2 regions of the Aquabacter albus genome follow, and region 2 is predicted to be linked to the other one. Evidence: riboswitches for the same ligand, from Rfam matches in the RefSeq annotation. Region 2 holds a riboswitch; the other holds the start of a gene.
What was found. Region 2 has a riboswitch for thiamine pyrophosphate ahead of thiO (glycine oxidase ThiO). Riboswitches for the same ligand answer to the same signal wherever they lie in the genome.

Region 1 (7,755 bases), on a different contig from region 2:
GCTGAAGGCGGGCGTGCTGCACCTCGCCGGTACGGGGGCGACCCCGCCCATCCTCGCCAAGGCGCAGGGGCTGCCCACCGCGGTCTTCGGCATGTCTGGCCCGCGCCCCGAGCGCGGCGGCATTATCGTGCGCGAGGAGACCGGCATCCAAAATCTTGAAGACCTGAAGGGGCGCGGCATCGGCCTGATGCCCATCTCCTGGCACACCCAGTTCCTGGCGGCGGAGCTGGACGGCGCGGGGCTCGCCTGGAGCGACGTGCGCGCGGCCGAGATCATTCCCGCCACCGCCAAGGATGCCTTCGTCGCGGGCCTCCTCGACGCCATCGTCGCCACCGACCCGCTCTATTCCCAGATCGCCCGGCGCGTGCCCACCCGCGTGCTGGCCTCGCCCGGCGCGGCCTTCTCCAACCGCTCCGTCTATTGGGGACCAACCGAAATTCTGCGCGACCATCCCCACGCTGTCCGAGCGCTGCTGGATGCGCTCATCGCCTCGGACGAGGCCACCCTGCGCAATCCACACGAGGCCGCCGCGCTGCTGGACGGGCTGAACGGCAATTCCGCCGAGGAATGGCTGCTGGCCCTCACGTCGCGCCCCTGGGGTGTCGCGCCGCCCGACGCGGGCTTCCGCGCCGAGCAGCAGCTCCATGCGGACATCTTCGCCAGGTTCGGCCTCATCCCCGAAGCCATCGACGTAACCGACACGGTCGACGCCTCCCATTTCCCCCAACTCGCCCGCTCCGCCTGAGCGCGCCAGACAACGAGGGTCATCCCATGGAAGTCCTCTGGTATCTCACCGGCCCCGACGGCCGCTATCCCTGGCGCCCCGATGGCGCGCGCACGCTGAACTATGCCTATTTCCAGCAGCTCGCGCGGGCGGTGGACCATCTGGGCTTCACCGGCGCGCTGCTCGCCACCGGCTCCCACGATGCCTGGGTGCAAGGCTCGTCGCTGATCCCCTTCACGGACAATTTCCAGCATCTCATTGCGGCCCATCCGCCGCTGCTCTCGCCGACCCTCCTCGCCAAGATGATCACCACCTTCGACCAGTTCTCGAAGGGGCGCCTCAGGGTCAACATCGTCAATGGCGACGCCAAGCTGATGGCCCAGTTCGGCGTGCATCTCAGCCATGACGAGCGCTACGCCTATACGGACGAATACCTCACCGTGCTCACCGCCATGCTGCGCGGCGAGACGGTGAACTTCAAAGGCAAGTACATCCATATCGTCGATGGCGGCGTACCCCTGCCCCCGGTGCAGCGCCCCCGCGTGCCGCTCTGGTTCGGCGGCTCCTCCCCCGCCGCCCACGAGGTCGCCGCCAAGCACATCGACACCTACCTCTCCTGGGGCGAGACGCCGGAGCAGGCGGAGGCGAAGGTCCGCGAGGTGAAGGCGCTGGCCGCCAAGCATGGCCGTGCCGACAAGATCAATTTCGGCATCCGCCTCTATGTGATCGTGCGCGAGACCGAGGAGGCCGCGTGGGCGGCCGCCCAGGACCTCTACGACCACATGGACGAGGCTGCCATCGCCGGCGCCCAGGCCTATGTGGCGGGCATCGATTCCATCGGCCAGCAGCGCATGTCCGCGCTCCACGGCGGGCGCAAGCCCAAGGATTTGCGTGAGTTGGAGATCGCGCCGAACCTGTGGTCCGGCATCGGGCTCGTCCGCCACGGGCCGGGCACCGCTTTGGTGGGCAGCCCGCAGCAGGTGCTGGCGCGCATCCAGGACTATCGGGACGCCGGCATCGAGGTGCTGATCGTCTCCGGCATGCCGCTCCTGGAAGAAGCCTATCGCTTCGCCGAGCTGGTCCTGCCGCATCTGCCGGTCGACCGCGCGGTGGACGAGGGCATCACCTCCGCCTGGACGAAGGAGCGCGACACCGCCTGGCGCAAGACCGCGTGAGCCTCGGCGGGATTTAGCCTCGCTCCTTCCGGCCCCGAGCAGAAGGTTGCGAACTTCCGACAATGGATCTCGCGAGCCGCTGCGGAATGACACCTGCACATGAATGGAGGCTGAAAAGTCATTTGCACCGTGCAGCGCAAGTCCATATCCCAGGCAGGATCTTCATTCCCGCTTGAGGCGGTTACCCGGAGCGCAAAGGTGAATACGGAAGGATCGTCGGCGGAGAAGGCGCTGAGGGTGGGCATCGCCGGGCTCGGCGCGATCGGCAAGGCGGTGGCGGAGCGCCTGATCCAGGGCATGCCCGGCCTGCGCCTGTCTGCCATTGCCACGCGGAGCACGGCGGCGGCAGAGCAGTTCCTCGGCGAACGCCGTGCGCGGGCGACGCTCACCGACCTCGCGGGATTGCCGCCGCTCTGCGATGTCATCGTCGAGGCCTTGCCCGCGTCCGCATTCGACGCGGTTGCCGAACCGGCGCTGCGGGCGGGGCGCACGCTCGTCGTCATCAGCGTCGGCGCGCTGCTGACGCGCCCTGGACTGGAGGAGGTCGCCGCACGGCACGGCGGGCGCATCGTCGTGCCCACAGGGGCCCTCCTCGGCCTCGATGCCGTGCAGGCCGCCGCGCAGGGCGAGATTCATTCGGTGCGGATGGTCACGCGCAAGCCGCCGCGGGGCCTCGCCGGCGCTCCCTACATTGTCGCGCACAAGATCAGCCTTGACGGGCTCGGCGCGCCGCTCAAGGTCTTTGAAGGCACCGCAAGGGATGCGGTGGTGGGCTTCCCTGCCAACGTCAATGTGGTGGCCGCGCTCAGCCTCGCCGGGATCGGGCCGGACCGCACCGTGATCGAGATCTGGGCCGACCCTGCGCTTGAGCGCAACCACCATGCCATCTCCGTGGACAGCGACAGCGCGTCCTTCTCCATGGAGATCGCCAACATCCCGTCGGAGAATCCGAAGACCGGCCGCATCACGGCGCTGAGCGTGATCGCCGCCCTCAGCAAGCTTCAGGCGCCGATCAGCGTCGGCACCTGAAGTTCACGCCAGGGCGCGACGCGCGATCTCCGCGCGCTGCGCCTTGCCGTTCCGAGTCAGCCTCAGCGCCGGGGTGTCCGCTGGCCTCCGCATCGTGCCAAGCTATAGAGTGGCTCCGACAGACCTCAGGAGCCCGTTGCATGCGTGCCGTTTTCGTGGATGCCAGCCCGACGCTTGCGGATGTCATGGACCGTCTCCATCGCGCCGGCGACCCGCCCATGACCGTGCATCGCGACCCGGACGTGACGCCGGCGGAGCTGCCCGCGGTTCTCGACGGCGCGCAGATCGCCGTGATCGACCACACCGCCTTGCCGACCGGGATCGCACGCCAATGCGCCGGGCTGAAGCATGTGGTGTTTCTCGGCACCGGTGCCCGAAGCTACATGAACCCCGAGGAACTGGCGGCGCTCGGCATCTCCGTCCACCTCATCAAGGGCTATGGCGACACCGCCGTGGCCGAGTGCACCTTCGCGCTCATGTGGGCGTCGGCCAAGGGCCTTGCCAAAATGGATCGGGGCGTGCGCGCGGGACGTTGGCTGCGCACCGATGGTGTTCAGCTCACGGGCAAGACGCTGGGTCTCATCGGCGTCGGCGGCATCGGGGGCGAGATGGCGCGCCTCGCCCTCGGCGCGGGCATGCGGGTGCTCGCCTGGAACCGCTCGCCCAGGGATTTTCCCAACGTACAGTTCGTGTCCCTGGAGGAACTGCTGGCGGAAAGCCACGTGGTGTCCATGCACCTCCTGCTCAGCGACGAGACCCGCGGCTTCCTCTCCGCCGCCCGCATCGCCGATATGCGGCCGGGCGTTATCTTGGTGAACACCGCCCGCGGCGCCTTGATCGACGAGGAGGCCCTGGTTGCGGCGCTGAGGTCCGGGCACGTGGGACATGCGGGCCTGGACGTCTTCGTCACCGAACCGCTGCCGGCGGACCATCCGTTCACGACCCTCGACAACGTGACGCTCTCGGCCCATTCGGCCTTTCGCACGCCTGAGGCCAGCGACAACCTCATAGAGGCGGCCCTGGTGCACTGCCGCCGCATCAGCGCAGAGGCGTGAGAACAAACCTGCATTTGCCCGCTCCACTTGACAACGCGCCATATGAACCGCCACCTAGCCGGGTTCCCAGGGGGGCCTCGCGAGGAGGCTGAGATTCCGCCGGCTCGGACTTCAGGTCCCGGCAACGCGGTGACCCTACGAACCTGATCCGGATCATGCCGGCGTAGGGATGCGGGACAGGCGGCCGAAGGGCCCTGATTCCAGCTGCGCTCATGGTCCTTTTGCGATCCACATCCGTTAGGCGGTGCCGGCGGGTCGGGGAGGAGTGGCCGAGGTGACGCAAGCCGAGATCATCGACGCGCTGTTGGCGTTCATCGCGCGTCCGGACGCGCCGGAAGCCGAGTTCGAAGCCATGGCGCTGAAGGTGTTCGCCTATCAGTTCCTGCACAACGAGCCCTATCGCCGCTTCGCCCTCCAGCGCGGCCGCACGCCGCTTTCGGTCCGGCGCTGGCGCGACATCCCGCCGGTCCCGATCACCGCCTTCAAGGACCTGACGCTGAGCTGCACTCCGCCCGAGGCGGCCGAGCGCGTCTTCATGACCAGCGGCACGACGCAGGGCGTTCGCGGCCGCAGCTACCATCCCACGCTCGCCGTCTATGACCGCTCGATGCTGGTCAATTTCCGCCGGCGCTTCATGGGCGGCCGCGAGCGCATGCCCATGGGCATTCTCTTCCCCGACGAGACGGCGCTGCCCAACTCCTCGCTCGCCCATTACCTCGCGCTCGCCCGGCGCGAATGCGGCACGCCCGAAAGCGCGGTCTTCATCGGCGCGGACGGTCTCGACCTTGACCGGCTGCTGCCGGCCCTCGCCCATGCCGAAGCCAGTGGCGAACCTTATGCGCTTCTGGGCGCGAGCTATTCCTTCGTGCCGCTGATGGATGCGCTGGCGGCCCGGGGCCTGCGCTTCGCTTTGCCGGCCGGCAGCCTCATCCTCGACACCGGAGGCTTCAAGGGCCAGTCGCGCGAGCTGGCGCCGGACGAATTCTATGACGGACTCTCGGCGGCTTTCGGCGTGCCGCGCAGCGCCTGCATCAACATGTACGGCATGACCGAATTGAGCACCCAGTTCTACGACGACGGCAATGCGACCGTCCCGCCCGTGAAATCCGGCCCCCACTGGATCCGCAGCCGGGTGGTCGATCCGCTCACCGGCACCGATTTGCCCGGAGGCGAGCGGGGCGTGCTGGTGCATCACGATCTCGCCCATTTCAACTGCGTCTCGGCCATCCTGACCGAGGATGCCGGCGAGATCGTGCCGGGCGGATTCCGCCTGTTCGGCCGGGTCGACGGGGAGGCCTCGAAGGGCTGCTCCGTGGCAGTGGCCGAGTTCCTGGCGGCGGCGCGAGGCTGAAGCGGTGATCGAATATGCCGGCCATCTGCCGGGCTTGAACCGGGACGACGTGCGCTGGCGCCATGTTCGCCATGCCGCCTGGGGCGAGACCGTCGAGATCGCCCTGCCGGAGCTGGACGAGACGCAGGCGCAGGCGCTTTGCGAGCGCGTGCGCGCAGGTGCCCGCGCCCGTCTTCGGCGGATGGAGATCGCGCGCATCGTGGCCGCGATCGATGCGGCGGTCGCCCGCCTGCTCGACCGGCAGCACCCGCTGCGCCGCAAGGCCGAGGATCTTCTCCCTGTTGTCACGGGCTATGACCGGGAAACGGTGCGCCTCGGCCTCACCAGCTATCTCAAGACCTTCCGCAAGCCGCAGCTCCTGCGCTTCCTGGCCGAGGACTTCCCCAATCCCGGCGTGCTCGATGGCTTCCAGCCGGCGACCAAGGGGGGTTTCCTGCGCGCCCAGGGCCCGGATCTGCTGCTGCATATCTGGGCCGGCAATGTCCCGGCTTTGCCGCTCTGGAGCCTGATCTGCGGGCTTCTGGTCAAGGCCGGCACGGTGGGCAAGCTCGCATCCGCCGAACCGCTCATGGCCGGCTGGTTCGCCAGCCTGATCGCCGAGATCGATCCGGAACTCGGCGAATGCCTCGCCATCGTCTGGTGGAAGGGCGGGGAGGAAGCGGGCGAAGCGACCTTCCTGCGCGCGGCCGACACGGTGATGGCCTATGGAAGCAACGCAACGCTCACGGCCCTTCGCGCAAAGCTGCCCGTCACCACGCGCTTCCTGCCGCACGGCCACAAGATCGGCTTCGGCGTGATCGCGCGCGCGGCGCTCGACAGCCGCAAAGCCATGATGCTCGCGCGCCTCGCGGCCCATGATGTCGCCCGCTACGAGCAGCAGGGCTGCTACTCCCCCCAATTGCTCTTCGTGGGGCGCGGCGGGCCGGTGGCGCCGGGCGAATTTGCCCGCTATGTCGCCCATGAGCTGGCCGCCCTCGCCCATCGCCATCCACGCCGCGGGCTTTCGCCCGAGGAGGCCGCATCCCTCGCCGCATGGCGGGGCACGCAGGAGCTGCGCGCGCTTGATGGCGGGGCGGAGCTTTTCGGCGAACCGGCCGATCCCTGGGCCGTGGTCCATGTGGAGACGCCCGAAGCCCTGGCCCCGACGGGGCTCAATCGCACGCTGAAGCTGGTTTCCGTCGACAGCCTCGATGCTGTCCCGGCCCTCGTCGCGCCGTACCGGACTTTCCTGCAGACCGCCGGCATCGCGGCGCCGCCGACCGAACTCTTCAGGCTCGCAGCGCAGCTCGGCGAGGTGGGCGTCACACGCATTGCCGCGCTCGGCCGCATGACCGCACCGGAAGCCGGCTGGCACCATGACGGCCGTTTCAGCCTGCTGGACCTCGTCACCATGACCGAGATCGAGCACAGCGCCGAGGCGGCGGCGGAAGGGTTCGCGCCCTATGTCGATTGACCCGTCCGCATCCGGCTTCGTCACCATCGACAGTGCCCGTTATCGCTATGGCGGCGTGGGCCCGGCGATCGTCGACGGCATCGACTGGACCATCCCGCGCGGCGCGATCCATTGCCTGCTCGGCCGCAGCGGCTGCGGCAAGACCACGCTGCTCAAGCTCGCCGCCGGCCTCCTCCTGCCGGATGAAGGCACGATCCGCATCGGCGGCGAGACGCTGCGCGGCCCCGGAGCGCGCATCGGCTTCGTCTTCCAGGCCCCGACCCTGCTCGCGTGGCTGAGCACGCTCGACAATGTGCTTCTGCCCCTCTCGCTGAAGCGCCGCCCCACGGCGGCCGACCGCGCTGCGGCGCTCGATCTGCTCGCGCTCGTCGGACTGGCGGACCACGCCGCGCGCCGGCCCTTCGAGCTTTCCGGCGGGCAGCAGAGCCGCGTCGCCGTGGCGCGCGCGTTGATCGGCGAACCGGACCTACTGCTGCTCGACGAGCCCTTCGCCGCGCTGGATGCCCTGACGCGCGAGGACTTGCAGGACGACCTCCTCCGGCTCTGCGCGCTGCGCGGCACGACGGCGCTGTTTGTCACCCATGATATCGCCGAGGCGGTCTATCTCGCCGACACGGTGGCGGTGATGGCGGCGGGCCGCCTCGTCCATGCGCGCACAATCGAGCTATCCCGCCCCCGCCACCGCGACATGCGCTATGCGGCCGCTTTCGCGGCGGCCTGCCAGGAGCTGCGCGGAGCCATGGACGAGAGGCTGGCGGCATGAAGGCGCGCCTGCCCTCCGCGCTGCTGCTCGTGGCGCTCATCGCCGCCTGGGAGGCATGGTGCCGGCTGGGTGCCGTGCCGGCGCTCGTCCTGCCTCCGCCATCCGCCGTCCTCGCCACGCTGTGGGGCGAGATCGTCTCGGGCCGGCTCTGGCCGCATCTCGCCGTCACGGCGGCGGAGATGGCGCTGGGCCTCGGCATCGGCGC
Region 2 (7,755 bases):
CTTCGGGAATCTCCACATTTTCCAGCACCACCTCGCCGGTGATGGAAGCCCGCAGCGAGAGCTTCTTCTCGATCTTCGGCGTGGAGAAGCCCTTGGCGCCGCGCTCCACCAGGAAGCCGCGGATCTGGTCGCCATGGGCCGAGGACTTGCCCCAGATCACCGCCACATCGGCCACGGGAGCGTTGGAGATCCACATCTTCGCGCCGTTGAGGCGGTAGCCGCCATCGATCTTCTCGGCCCGGGTGCGCATGCCGCCGGGGTCGGAGCCCGCATCCGGCTCGGTGAGGCCGAAGCAGCCGATCCATTCGCCGGAGGCGAGCTTGGGCAGGTATTTCTTGCGCTGCGCCTCATCGCCATAGGCATAGATGGGGTGCATGACGAGGGAGGACTGGACGCTCATGGTGGAGCGGTAGCCCGAATCCACCCGCTCCACCTCGCGCGCCGCAAGGCCGTAGGAGACATAGCCGAGGCCGGCGCCGCCATAGGCTTCCGGAATGGTGGGGCCGAGCAGGCCGAGGGCGCCCATCTCGTTCAGGATCTCGCGGTCGAAGCGCTCATCCAGATAGGCGGAGGTCACGCGCGGCAGCAGCTTTTCCTGCGCATAGTTCCGCGCGGTGTCGCGCACCAGGCGCTCTTCCTCGGTGAGCTGGCTTTCGAGGTCGAAGGGATCCTGCCAGTCGAAGCCGGCCTTGGAGGCGCGGGCGTCGTCCAGCTTAGCGGGCTCGGCCATAATCTTTTCTCCTCTTGAAGGTTCTAGCCGACGTCGAACGAGACGCCCTGGGCCAGCGGCAGCGTTGTGCCGTAATTGATGGTGTTGGTGGCGCGGCGCATATAGGCCTTCCAGCTGTCGGAACCTGCCTCGCGCCCGCCGCCGGTCTCCTTCTCCCCGCCGAAAGCGCCGCCGATCTCGGCGCCGGAGGGGCCGATATTCACGTTGACGATGCCGCAGTCCGACCCCGCGACGGAGAGGAACCGCTCGGCCTCGCGCAGGTCGGTGGTGAAGATGGAGGAGGCGAGGCCCTGGGGCACGTCATTGTGGAGCGCGATGGCCTCCTCAAGGGTGCTGTAGCGCAGCACATAGAGGATGGGCGCGAAGGTCTCAGCCTTCACGACGTCGGTCTGCCCGGGCATCTCCACGAGGGCGGGCCGCACATAATAGGCATTGGGCGCCGCGTCCGCCCCCACGCGCTCCCCGCCGGTGACATGGCCGCCATCGGCGCGGGCCGCCTGGAGCGCGCGCTCCATTCCGGCAAAGGCATCGCGGTCGATCAGCGGGCCGACCAGGGTTCCTGCCGCGCGCGGATCGCCCACCGTCACGGAGCCATAGGCCCGCCGCAAACGTGGGACGATCGTCTCATAAACGCTGTCATGGACCATCAACCGCCGCAGCGTGGTGCAGCGCTGGCCGGCGGTGCCCATGGCGGCGAAGGCGACGGCGCGCAGGGTCAGATCGAGGTCCGCCGAGGGGCAGACGATGACACCATTATTCCCACCCAGCTCCAGGATGGCTTTCGCGAACCGCTCCGCAAGGCGCGGCGCCACCGCGCGGCCCATGGCGGTAGAGCCGGTGGCGGAGACGATGGGGATGCGGGGGTCGGCGACGATCTTCTCGCCAGCGCCGCGCCCGCCCAGGATCAGTGTGGAGAGGCCTTCCGGCGCATCGCCGAAGCGCGCCGCCGCGCGCGCGAACAGGGCCTGCACGGCGAGCGCCGTCAGCGGGGTCTTCTCGGACGGCTTCCACACCACCGCATCGCCGCAGACGAAAGCAAGCGCCGCATTCCAGGACCAGACCGCCACTGGAAAGTTGAATGCGCTGATCACGCCCACTACGCCGGCGGGATGCCACGTCTCCATCATGCGGTGGTCGGGGCGCTCGGTGGAGATGGTGAGGCCGTGGAGCTGGCGCGACAGGCCGGCGGCGAAATCGCAGATGTCGATCATCTCCTGCACCTCGCCGAGGCCCTCGGAGAGGATCTTGCCCGCTTCCAGCGTGACGAGCCGGCCGAGATCGGCCTTGGCGGCGCGCAATTCCTCGCCCAGCAGCCGCACCAGCTCCCCCCGCCGCGGGGCGGGCACAGTGCGCCATTTCAGGAAAGCGGAATGGGCCTTGCCGATGGCCTCGGTGACGTCGGGCGTTTCCGTGAGCCGCGCGACCTCTTCCCCGGTCAGCGGCGAGCGCGCGGAGAGGCTGCCGCCGTCGAGAGCCTGCGCCGGCACGCCGAGGCGCTCAAGGAGCGAACGGGCTTCCTTGGCCACGCTGGCGGCATGGGTCAGATCCAGCACAGGAGGGCGCTCCCAGGTTCGTTTTGCCATGCAATACGGGCATTTGCGCCGTGCCCGATGCGTCGGCGGGCACATTACGACCTTCGCGCACGGGGGCCAATCGGTGTTGTTGGCGACGCCGCCCCTGCCAGCGGATTGTCATCCCCGGACTTGATCCGGGGATCTCCCGCCGTAACGCAAAGATGCCCGGATCAAGTCCGGGCATGACGGCTCCGGAAGAACCTAAATCACCACAATGGCGACATCTCCGCCTCGCCGCGCAGCTCAGCCAGCCGGCGCGCCGTGCCGGGCGAGACGCCGTCCGGCAGGGCCCGGAGCGCGAAGAAGCCCATCTCCGCGATCTCGAAATTCGGCTTCGGCACCTCCCCGCAGACGAAACCCGTCACCCGGTAGCAGGCCACATGGTCGCGCTTGCCGAATCGGGCGTTGAAATAGAGGCCGAGAAGCAGAAGCGGCCCGGTGGCGGAGACGTTGGTCTCCTCCAGCAGCTCGCGCCGCGCCGCATCCTCCGTGGTCTCGCCCACATCGACCCCGCCCCCCGGCAAATGCCAGCCGGGGGCGTAGCCGTGGCGGACCAGAAGCACGCGCTCGTCCCCATCGAGGACGATGGTGCGGACGCCGAGGGTTAGGCCGTGGGTGACACGGCGAATAAGGGGGCGGAAGGGCAACATGCCTCCCTTATACCCTCCGCATCGTGGCGAAATCAGCCTTTGGCGGCCAGCGCCTCGGCCTCGATGGCCTCGGCCCGTTGAAAGGCGGGGCGCGCCACGCATCGTGCCGAATAATCCTCAAGGATGGGGTGGTCCTTGATCACCTTCAGGAGCTCGATGCCGTACCAGATGTCGCTGCCGAGCATCACGTCGGCCGCGCTGAAACGATCTCCCAGCACCCAGGGGCCGGGCGAGATAAGGTTTTCCACCACATCCATCACGCGGTCGAATGAGCCCCAGCCGGCGGCGCGGGAGGGAATCTCCACTTTCGCCATCCGCTCCACGAAGGCGGCCTCCAGGCAGGCGGCGTCGAAGAACATCCAGTGCAGATAGCGCCCGCGCGCGGGATCGCCGATGGGCGGGGCGAGATTCGCCTCGGGGGCGAGGTCCGCCACATAGGCGCAGATGGCCCCGCTTTCGGCCATCTTCGCCTCACCATGCTCCAGCGCGGGCACCTTCATCATGGGGTTGATGGCGCGGTAGCGCTCGGTTTGCAGCGACCCGTCGTTGATGTCGACCAACTCGCGCTCATAGGGAATGCCGGCCTCCTCCATCATCCAGAGCGTGCGGAAGGCGCGGGTGTGCGGGGCCCAATAGAGTTTCATGCGCGGCATCTCCTCCTGAATACAGATCGGAACATAACAAGAACATTACTCTACGGCAACGGGCTTGGCGGCCCTTTGGCGCGGTTCCCCTTGCCGTCTCAGAAGAGAGCGGCGATAATAACTGGACGGCCTGGGGTGCCATGCATAATGCATGGCTGAGATCATACCCATCGAACCTGTCTGGATCATGCCAGCGTAGGGAGGAGCCGATGAGCGAGAGCTTATCGCCCCCATCTATTGTGAAGTCCCGTCCCACCATCGCCATTGTCGGCGCGGGGGTGGTCGGCCTTGCCATCGGCTGGCGGCTCGCGGAAGCGGGCTGCCGGGTGGACATTTTTGATTCCGGCAAGGCCGGCATGGGCGCGAGCCATGCCGCCGCCGGCATGCTTGCCGCCTGCGCCGAGGCCGAGCCCGGCGAGGAGACGCTGCTCGACCTCAACCGCGAGAGCCAGCGCCTCTGGCCCGCCTTCGCCGCCGAGCTGGAAGCGGCCTCGGGCCTCAAGGTGGACCTGCGGGAGAGCGGCACCCTTGTGGTCGCCCTCACCGCCGACGATGCGGCAAAACTCCGCCACCAGCACGCCTTCCAGAAGAAACTGGGCCTGCCGGTGGAATGGCTCACCGCCGCCGAGGCGCGGCGCCGCGAGCCCCATCTCGCCACCCAGCTTGCAGGCGCGCTCTGGTGCCCCGAGGACCATCAGGTGGACAACCGAAAGGTCGCCGCCGCCCTGAAGGCGGCCGCTCTGAAGGCCGGCGTGCTGCTCCATGAGGATGCGCCGGTCACCAAGGTCGAGACCGCCTCCAGCCGCCGCGGGGTCATGGTGGGCGGCGAACTGCACAAGGCGGACATCATCGTGCTCGCCGCCGGCGCATGGTCGCGCGGGGTGGACATCGCCCCCGTGGCGCCTCTGCCCGTGCGCCCCATCAAGGGCCAGATGCTGGCGCTCCAGATGGATCCGGCCAATCCGGTCCTCGATCATGTGCTGTGGGGGCCGGGCACCTATATGGTTCCCCGGAGAGACGGTCGTCTCATTATCGGCGCGACCGTGGAGGAGAAGGGCTTCGACACGCAGCTCACCGCCGGCGGGCAGCTTGCGCTGCTCACCCATGCCTGGCGGGCGCTGCCCACCATCGAGGAGCTGCCCATCATCGAGCAATGGGTGGGCTTCCGCCCCGGCAGCCGGGACGATGCGCCCATCCTGGGCCCGAGCGAAGTGGAGGGGCTCGTCTATGCCACCGGCCACCACCGCAACGGCATCCTCCTTCTGCCGGTGACGGCGAAGGTGATGGCCGAACTTATCCTCGAAGGCCGGCTCGACCCGCTGGCCGCCCCCTTCGGCGCGGACCGGTTCCGCCCGCGCGCCGCGGCGGAGTAGGCCATGCAGACCACCCTCCTCGATCTGCGCGTGAACGGCGCGCCCGAAGCTCTGGACGTTGCCACCATCGCCGACCTTCTCGACGCCAAGGGCGTCGATCCCGCCCGCAAGGGCATCGCCGTGGCGCTGAATGGTGCCGTGGTGCCGCGTGCCCGCTGGGCCGAGCAGCAACTCGCCGCTGGCGACACCATCGAGATCATCCAGGCCAGGCAGGGCGGTTGAGACCCTGCTGAAAGACAAGACATGACTTCCTTTTCCGATCCCCTCGTCATCGCCGGCCGCAGCTTCACTTCGCGGCTTTTCCTCGGCACCGCCGGCTACCCCAACCAGAAGGTGTTCCTCGACGCGCTGGAGGCGTCCGGCTCCGAGATGGCCACGGCCTCCATCCGCCGTATCAGCCTTGCGAGCTATGAGGAGAGCCTGACCGACCTCCTCACCGGCCGCGTTCACATCCTGCCCAACACCGCCGGCTGCCAGACCGCCAAGGACGCCGTCCTCACTGCCGAACTGGCGCGCGAGGCGCTGGAGACCAACTGGGTGAAGCTGGAGGTGATCGGCGATCGCGAGCTGCTCTATCCCAATGTGGAGGAGCTGCTCAAAGCCACCGAGGAGCTGGTCAATCGCGGCTTCGTGGTGCTGCCTTATTGCAATGACGACCCCGTCACCTGCCAGAAGCTGGCGGATCTCGGCGCCGCCACCGTGATGCCGCTTGGCTCCATGATCGGCTCGGGCCTCGGCATCGCCAACCCGCACATGATCGAATTGATCTGCGCCCGCTCCCCGGTGCCGGTGGTGCTGGATGCGGGCATCGGCACGGCTTCCGACGCCGCGCTCGCCATGGAGCTGGGCTGCGCGGCGGTGCTGCTCAATACCGCGGTGTCCAGGGCGCACGATCCCGTGCGCATGGCCGCCGCCTTTCGGCACGCGGTGGACGGCGGGCGCCTCGCGCGGCTCTCCGGGCGCATCCCGAAGAAGCTCCACGCCGAGGCGTCGAGCCCTGAATTCGGGCTGGTGGGCACCTGAGCGTCATCCTCCCTTGGACCGGGCCGGATAGGAAAGCCCCCGGACGGAATGACTGAGGAACGGAAAACATGATGGTGAGAACGGCCCTCGCATGGGCCTTTGCGGCTATCTCCGCCTTCGCAGTTTCCCAGAGCGCCTTTGCGCAGGCTGTGGCCGTGCCCGCCCCCATGATGCTTGGCCGATGGGTGATGGCGCCCGGCGGGACGGCGCCCACGGGCGACGCGCTGAAAAAGCTGTGTGCGGCGCCTCGCACTTACATAGAGGTGACGCCGCCGACGATCCGCGAGGTCACCCCCAAGGCCAAGATCGCGTGCGACATGCCGGCTTGGACCCAGACCGGCCCGGGGCGCTTCTCCGCCCGGATGGCCGCATGCACCCCTGCGCCGAAGGCGGGCGGGAAAGAGGTCACGGTCGAGCTGAAGGGGATGGCGCTGATGCTCTACAACGGCACCCTCTTCGCCATGTGCCCCACGGGTCCCTGACCTCGCCCCGCGCGGCCATCAGACCTGCTTCGGCAACGGCTCGATGGGCGCGACGCCGGAGACGAGGCACGGGGAGAAGAAGAGATAGCCGCGCCATGCGCCGTGCAGGGTGCGCACCATCACCAGGAGCCAGAAGGCGGCGAGGCAGACGATGAGGACGCCGCCTATCACGGAAAAGAGCGGGAGATGGGTCGCCCGCGCCAGCGCCAGGGTGGCGAGCGAATAGACGCCGAGCGGGAAGGTGAAGGCCCACCAGCCGATATTGAACGGCATCCCCTCGCGCACGTAACGGATCGTCTTCAACACGGCCAGCATCAGCCACCAGGCGCCATAGCCCCACAGGATGGTGCCGCCGACGATGCCGATGCCCAGGCCCACATCCCCCATGGCCGGCATGCCTTGCGCCGTGAATATGGCGGGCGCGTTGAAGCCGAACAGCAGAAGGCCGAGCGCGCCGGTGCCGATGGGGCCAAGGGCGAGCCAGGAGGAGGCCGCCATCTCGCGCGCCGGCAGCTTGTAGAGGATGAGGCGCAGCAGCAGGATCACCAGGATGCTCATGGCGACGGGCACCGAGAAGGCCCACAGCGCATAGCTGATGATATGCACGTTGTAGCCCTCGACCGGGCCGAGATGGGACACGAGGAGCGCGCCGCTCGCCGCTGCCACCTCCGCCGCCACGATGGGCAGCAGCCAGACCGCGGTCATCTTCTCCAGGCTGTGCTCCTGGCGGGTGAACATGAGGAACGGGATCAGCAGGCCGCAGGCCACCGCCATGGCCACATCCGCCCACCACAGCACATGGGCGATCTCCAGCGCCGTGTCTCCCCACATGGGGATGCCGAAGGCGACAAAGCCGTTGATGATGGTGGCGAGCCCCATGGGGATGGTGCCGAAGAACATGGACACCACTGGGTGCTGGAAGATGCGCCTCGCGCCGTCGAAGAAGAAGATCCAGCGCGCCGCATACATGCAGCTGAACAGGATGAAGAGGGCGATATTCATCAGCCACAGCGCGCGGCCCACATCGTGGAGAACCGGGATCTCCAGCGGGAACTGGTTGAGGGCCAAGGCGAGCACGCCCGTGCCCATGGTGGCGCCGAACCAGTTGGGCGTGAACTGGCGGACCATTTCCTTCAGGTCGCCGGCCGGAGCAGGGCCGGGCGGCGAGACGAGCGAGACGGTATCGGCCACGATGAAATTCCCCGCAATGACGGTCGGCCACCGGCGCCGACACCCCGCCATCCCTCCTTACCTCGGATCTGCCGCGACGACACCAGCA

Region 1: it holds a riboswitch for thiamine pyrophosphate, as region 2 does, so the genes downstream of both, ABLE91_RS21435 (LuxE/PaaK family acyltransferase) here and thiO (glycine oxidase ThiO) in region 2, are expected to answer to the same signal.

What each region holds. Positions count from the first base shown of each region.
Region 1 is NZ_JBDZDT010000008.1:260,801-268,555, forward strand. Features, by position in the region: gene ABLE91_RS21415 (ABC transporter substrate-binding protein) at 1-745, shown strand, start outside; gene ABLE91_RS21420 (LLM class flavin-dependent oxidoreductase) at 772-1,899, shown strand; gene ABLE91_RS21425 (aspartate dehydrogenase) at 2,098-2,928, shown strand; gene ABLE91_RS21430 (NAD(P)-dependent oxidoreductase) at 3,069-3,983, shown strand; TPP riboswitch at 4,042-4,171, shown strand; gene ABLE91_RS21435 (LuxE/PaaK family acyltransferase) at 4,258-5,334, shown strand; gene ABLE91_RS21440 (acyl-CoA reductase) at 5,339-6,787, shown strand; gene ABLE91_RS21445 (ABC transporter ATP-binding protein) at 6,777-7,550, shown strand; gene ABLE91_RS21450 (ABC transporter permease) at 7,547-7,755, shown strand, end outside.
Region 2 is NZ_JBDZDT010000002.1:699,533-707,287, reverse strand. Features, by position in the region: gene ABLE91_RS06450 (acyl-CoA dehydrogenase) at 1-730, opposite strand, end outside; gene amaB (L-piperidine-6-carboxylate dehydrogenase) at 754-2,256, opposite strand; gene ABLE91_RS06440 (NUDIX domain-containing protein) at 2,511-2,954, opposite strand; gene ABLE91_RS06435 (glutathione S-transferase family protein) at 2,987-3,598, opposite strand; TPP riboswitch at 3,720-3,819, shown strand; gene thiO (glycine oxidase ThiO) at 3,808-4,971, shown strand; gene thiS (sulfur carrier protein ThiS) at 4,975-5,193, shown strand; gene ABLE91_RS06420 (thiazole synthase) at 5,215-5,994, shown strand; gene ABLE91_RS06415 (hypothetical protein) at 6,063-6,476, shown strand; gene ABLE91_RS06410 (TDT family transporter) at 6,495-7,667, opposite strand.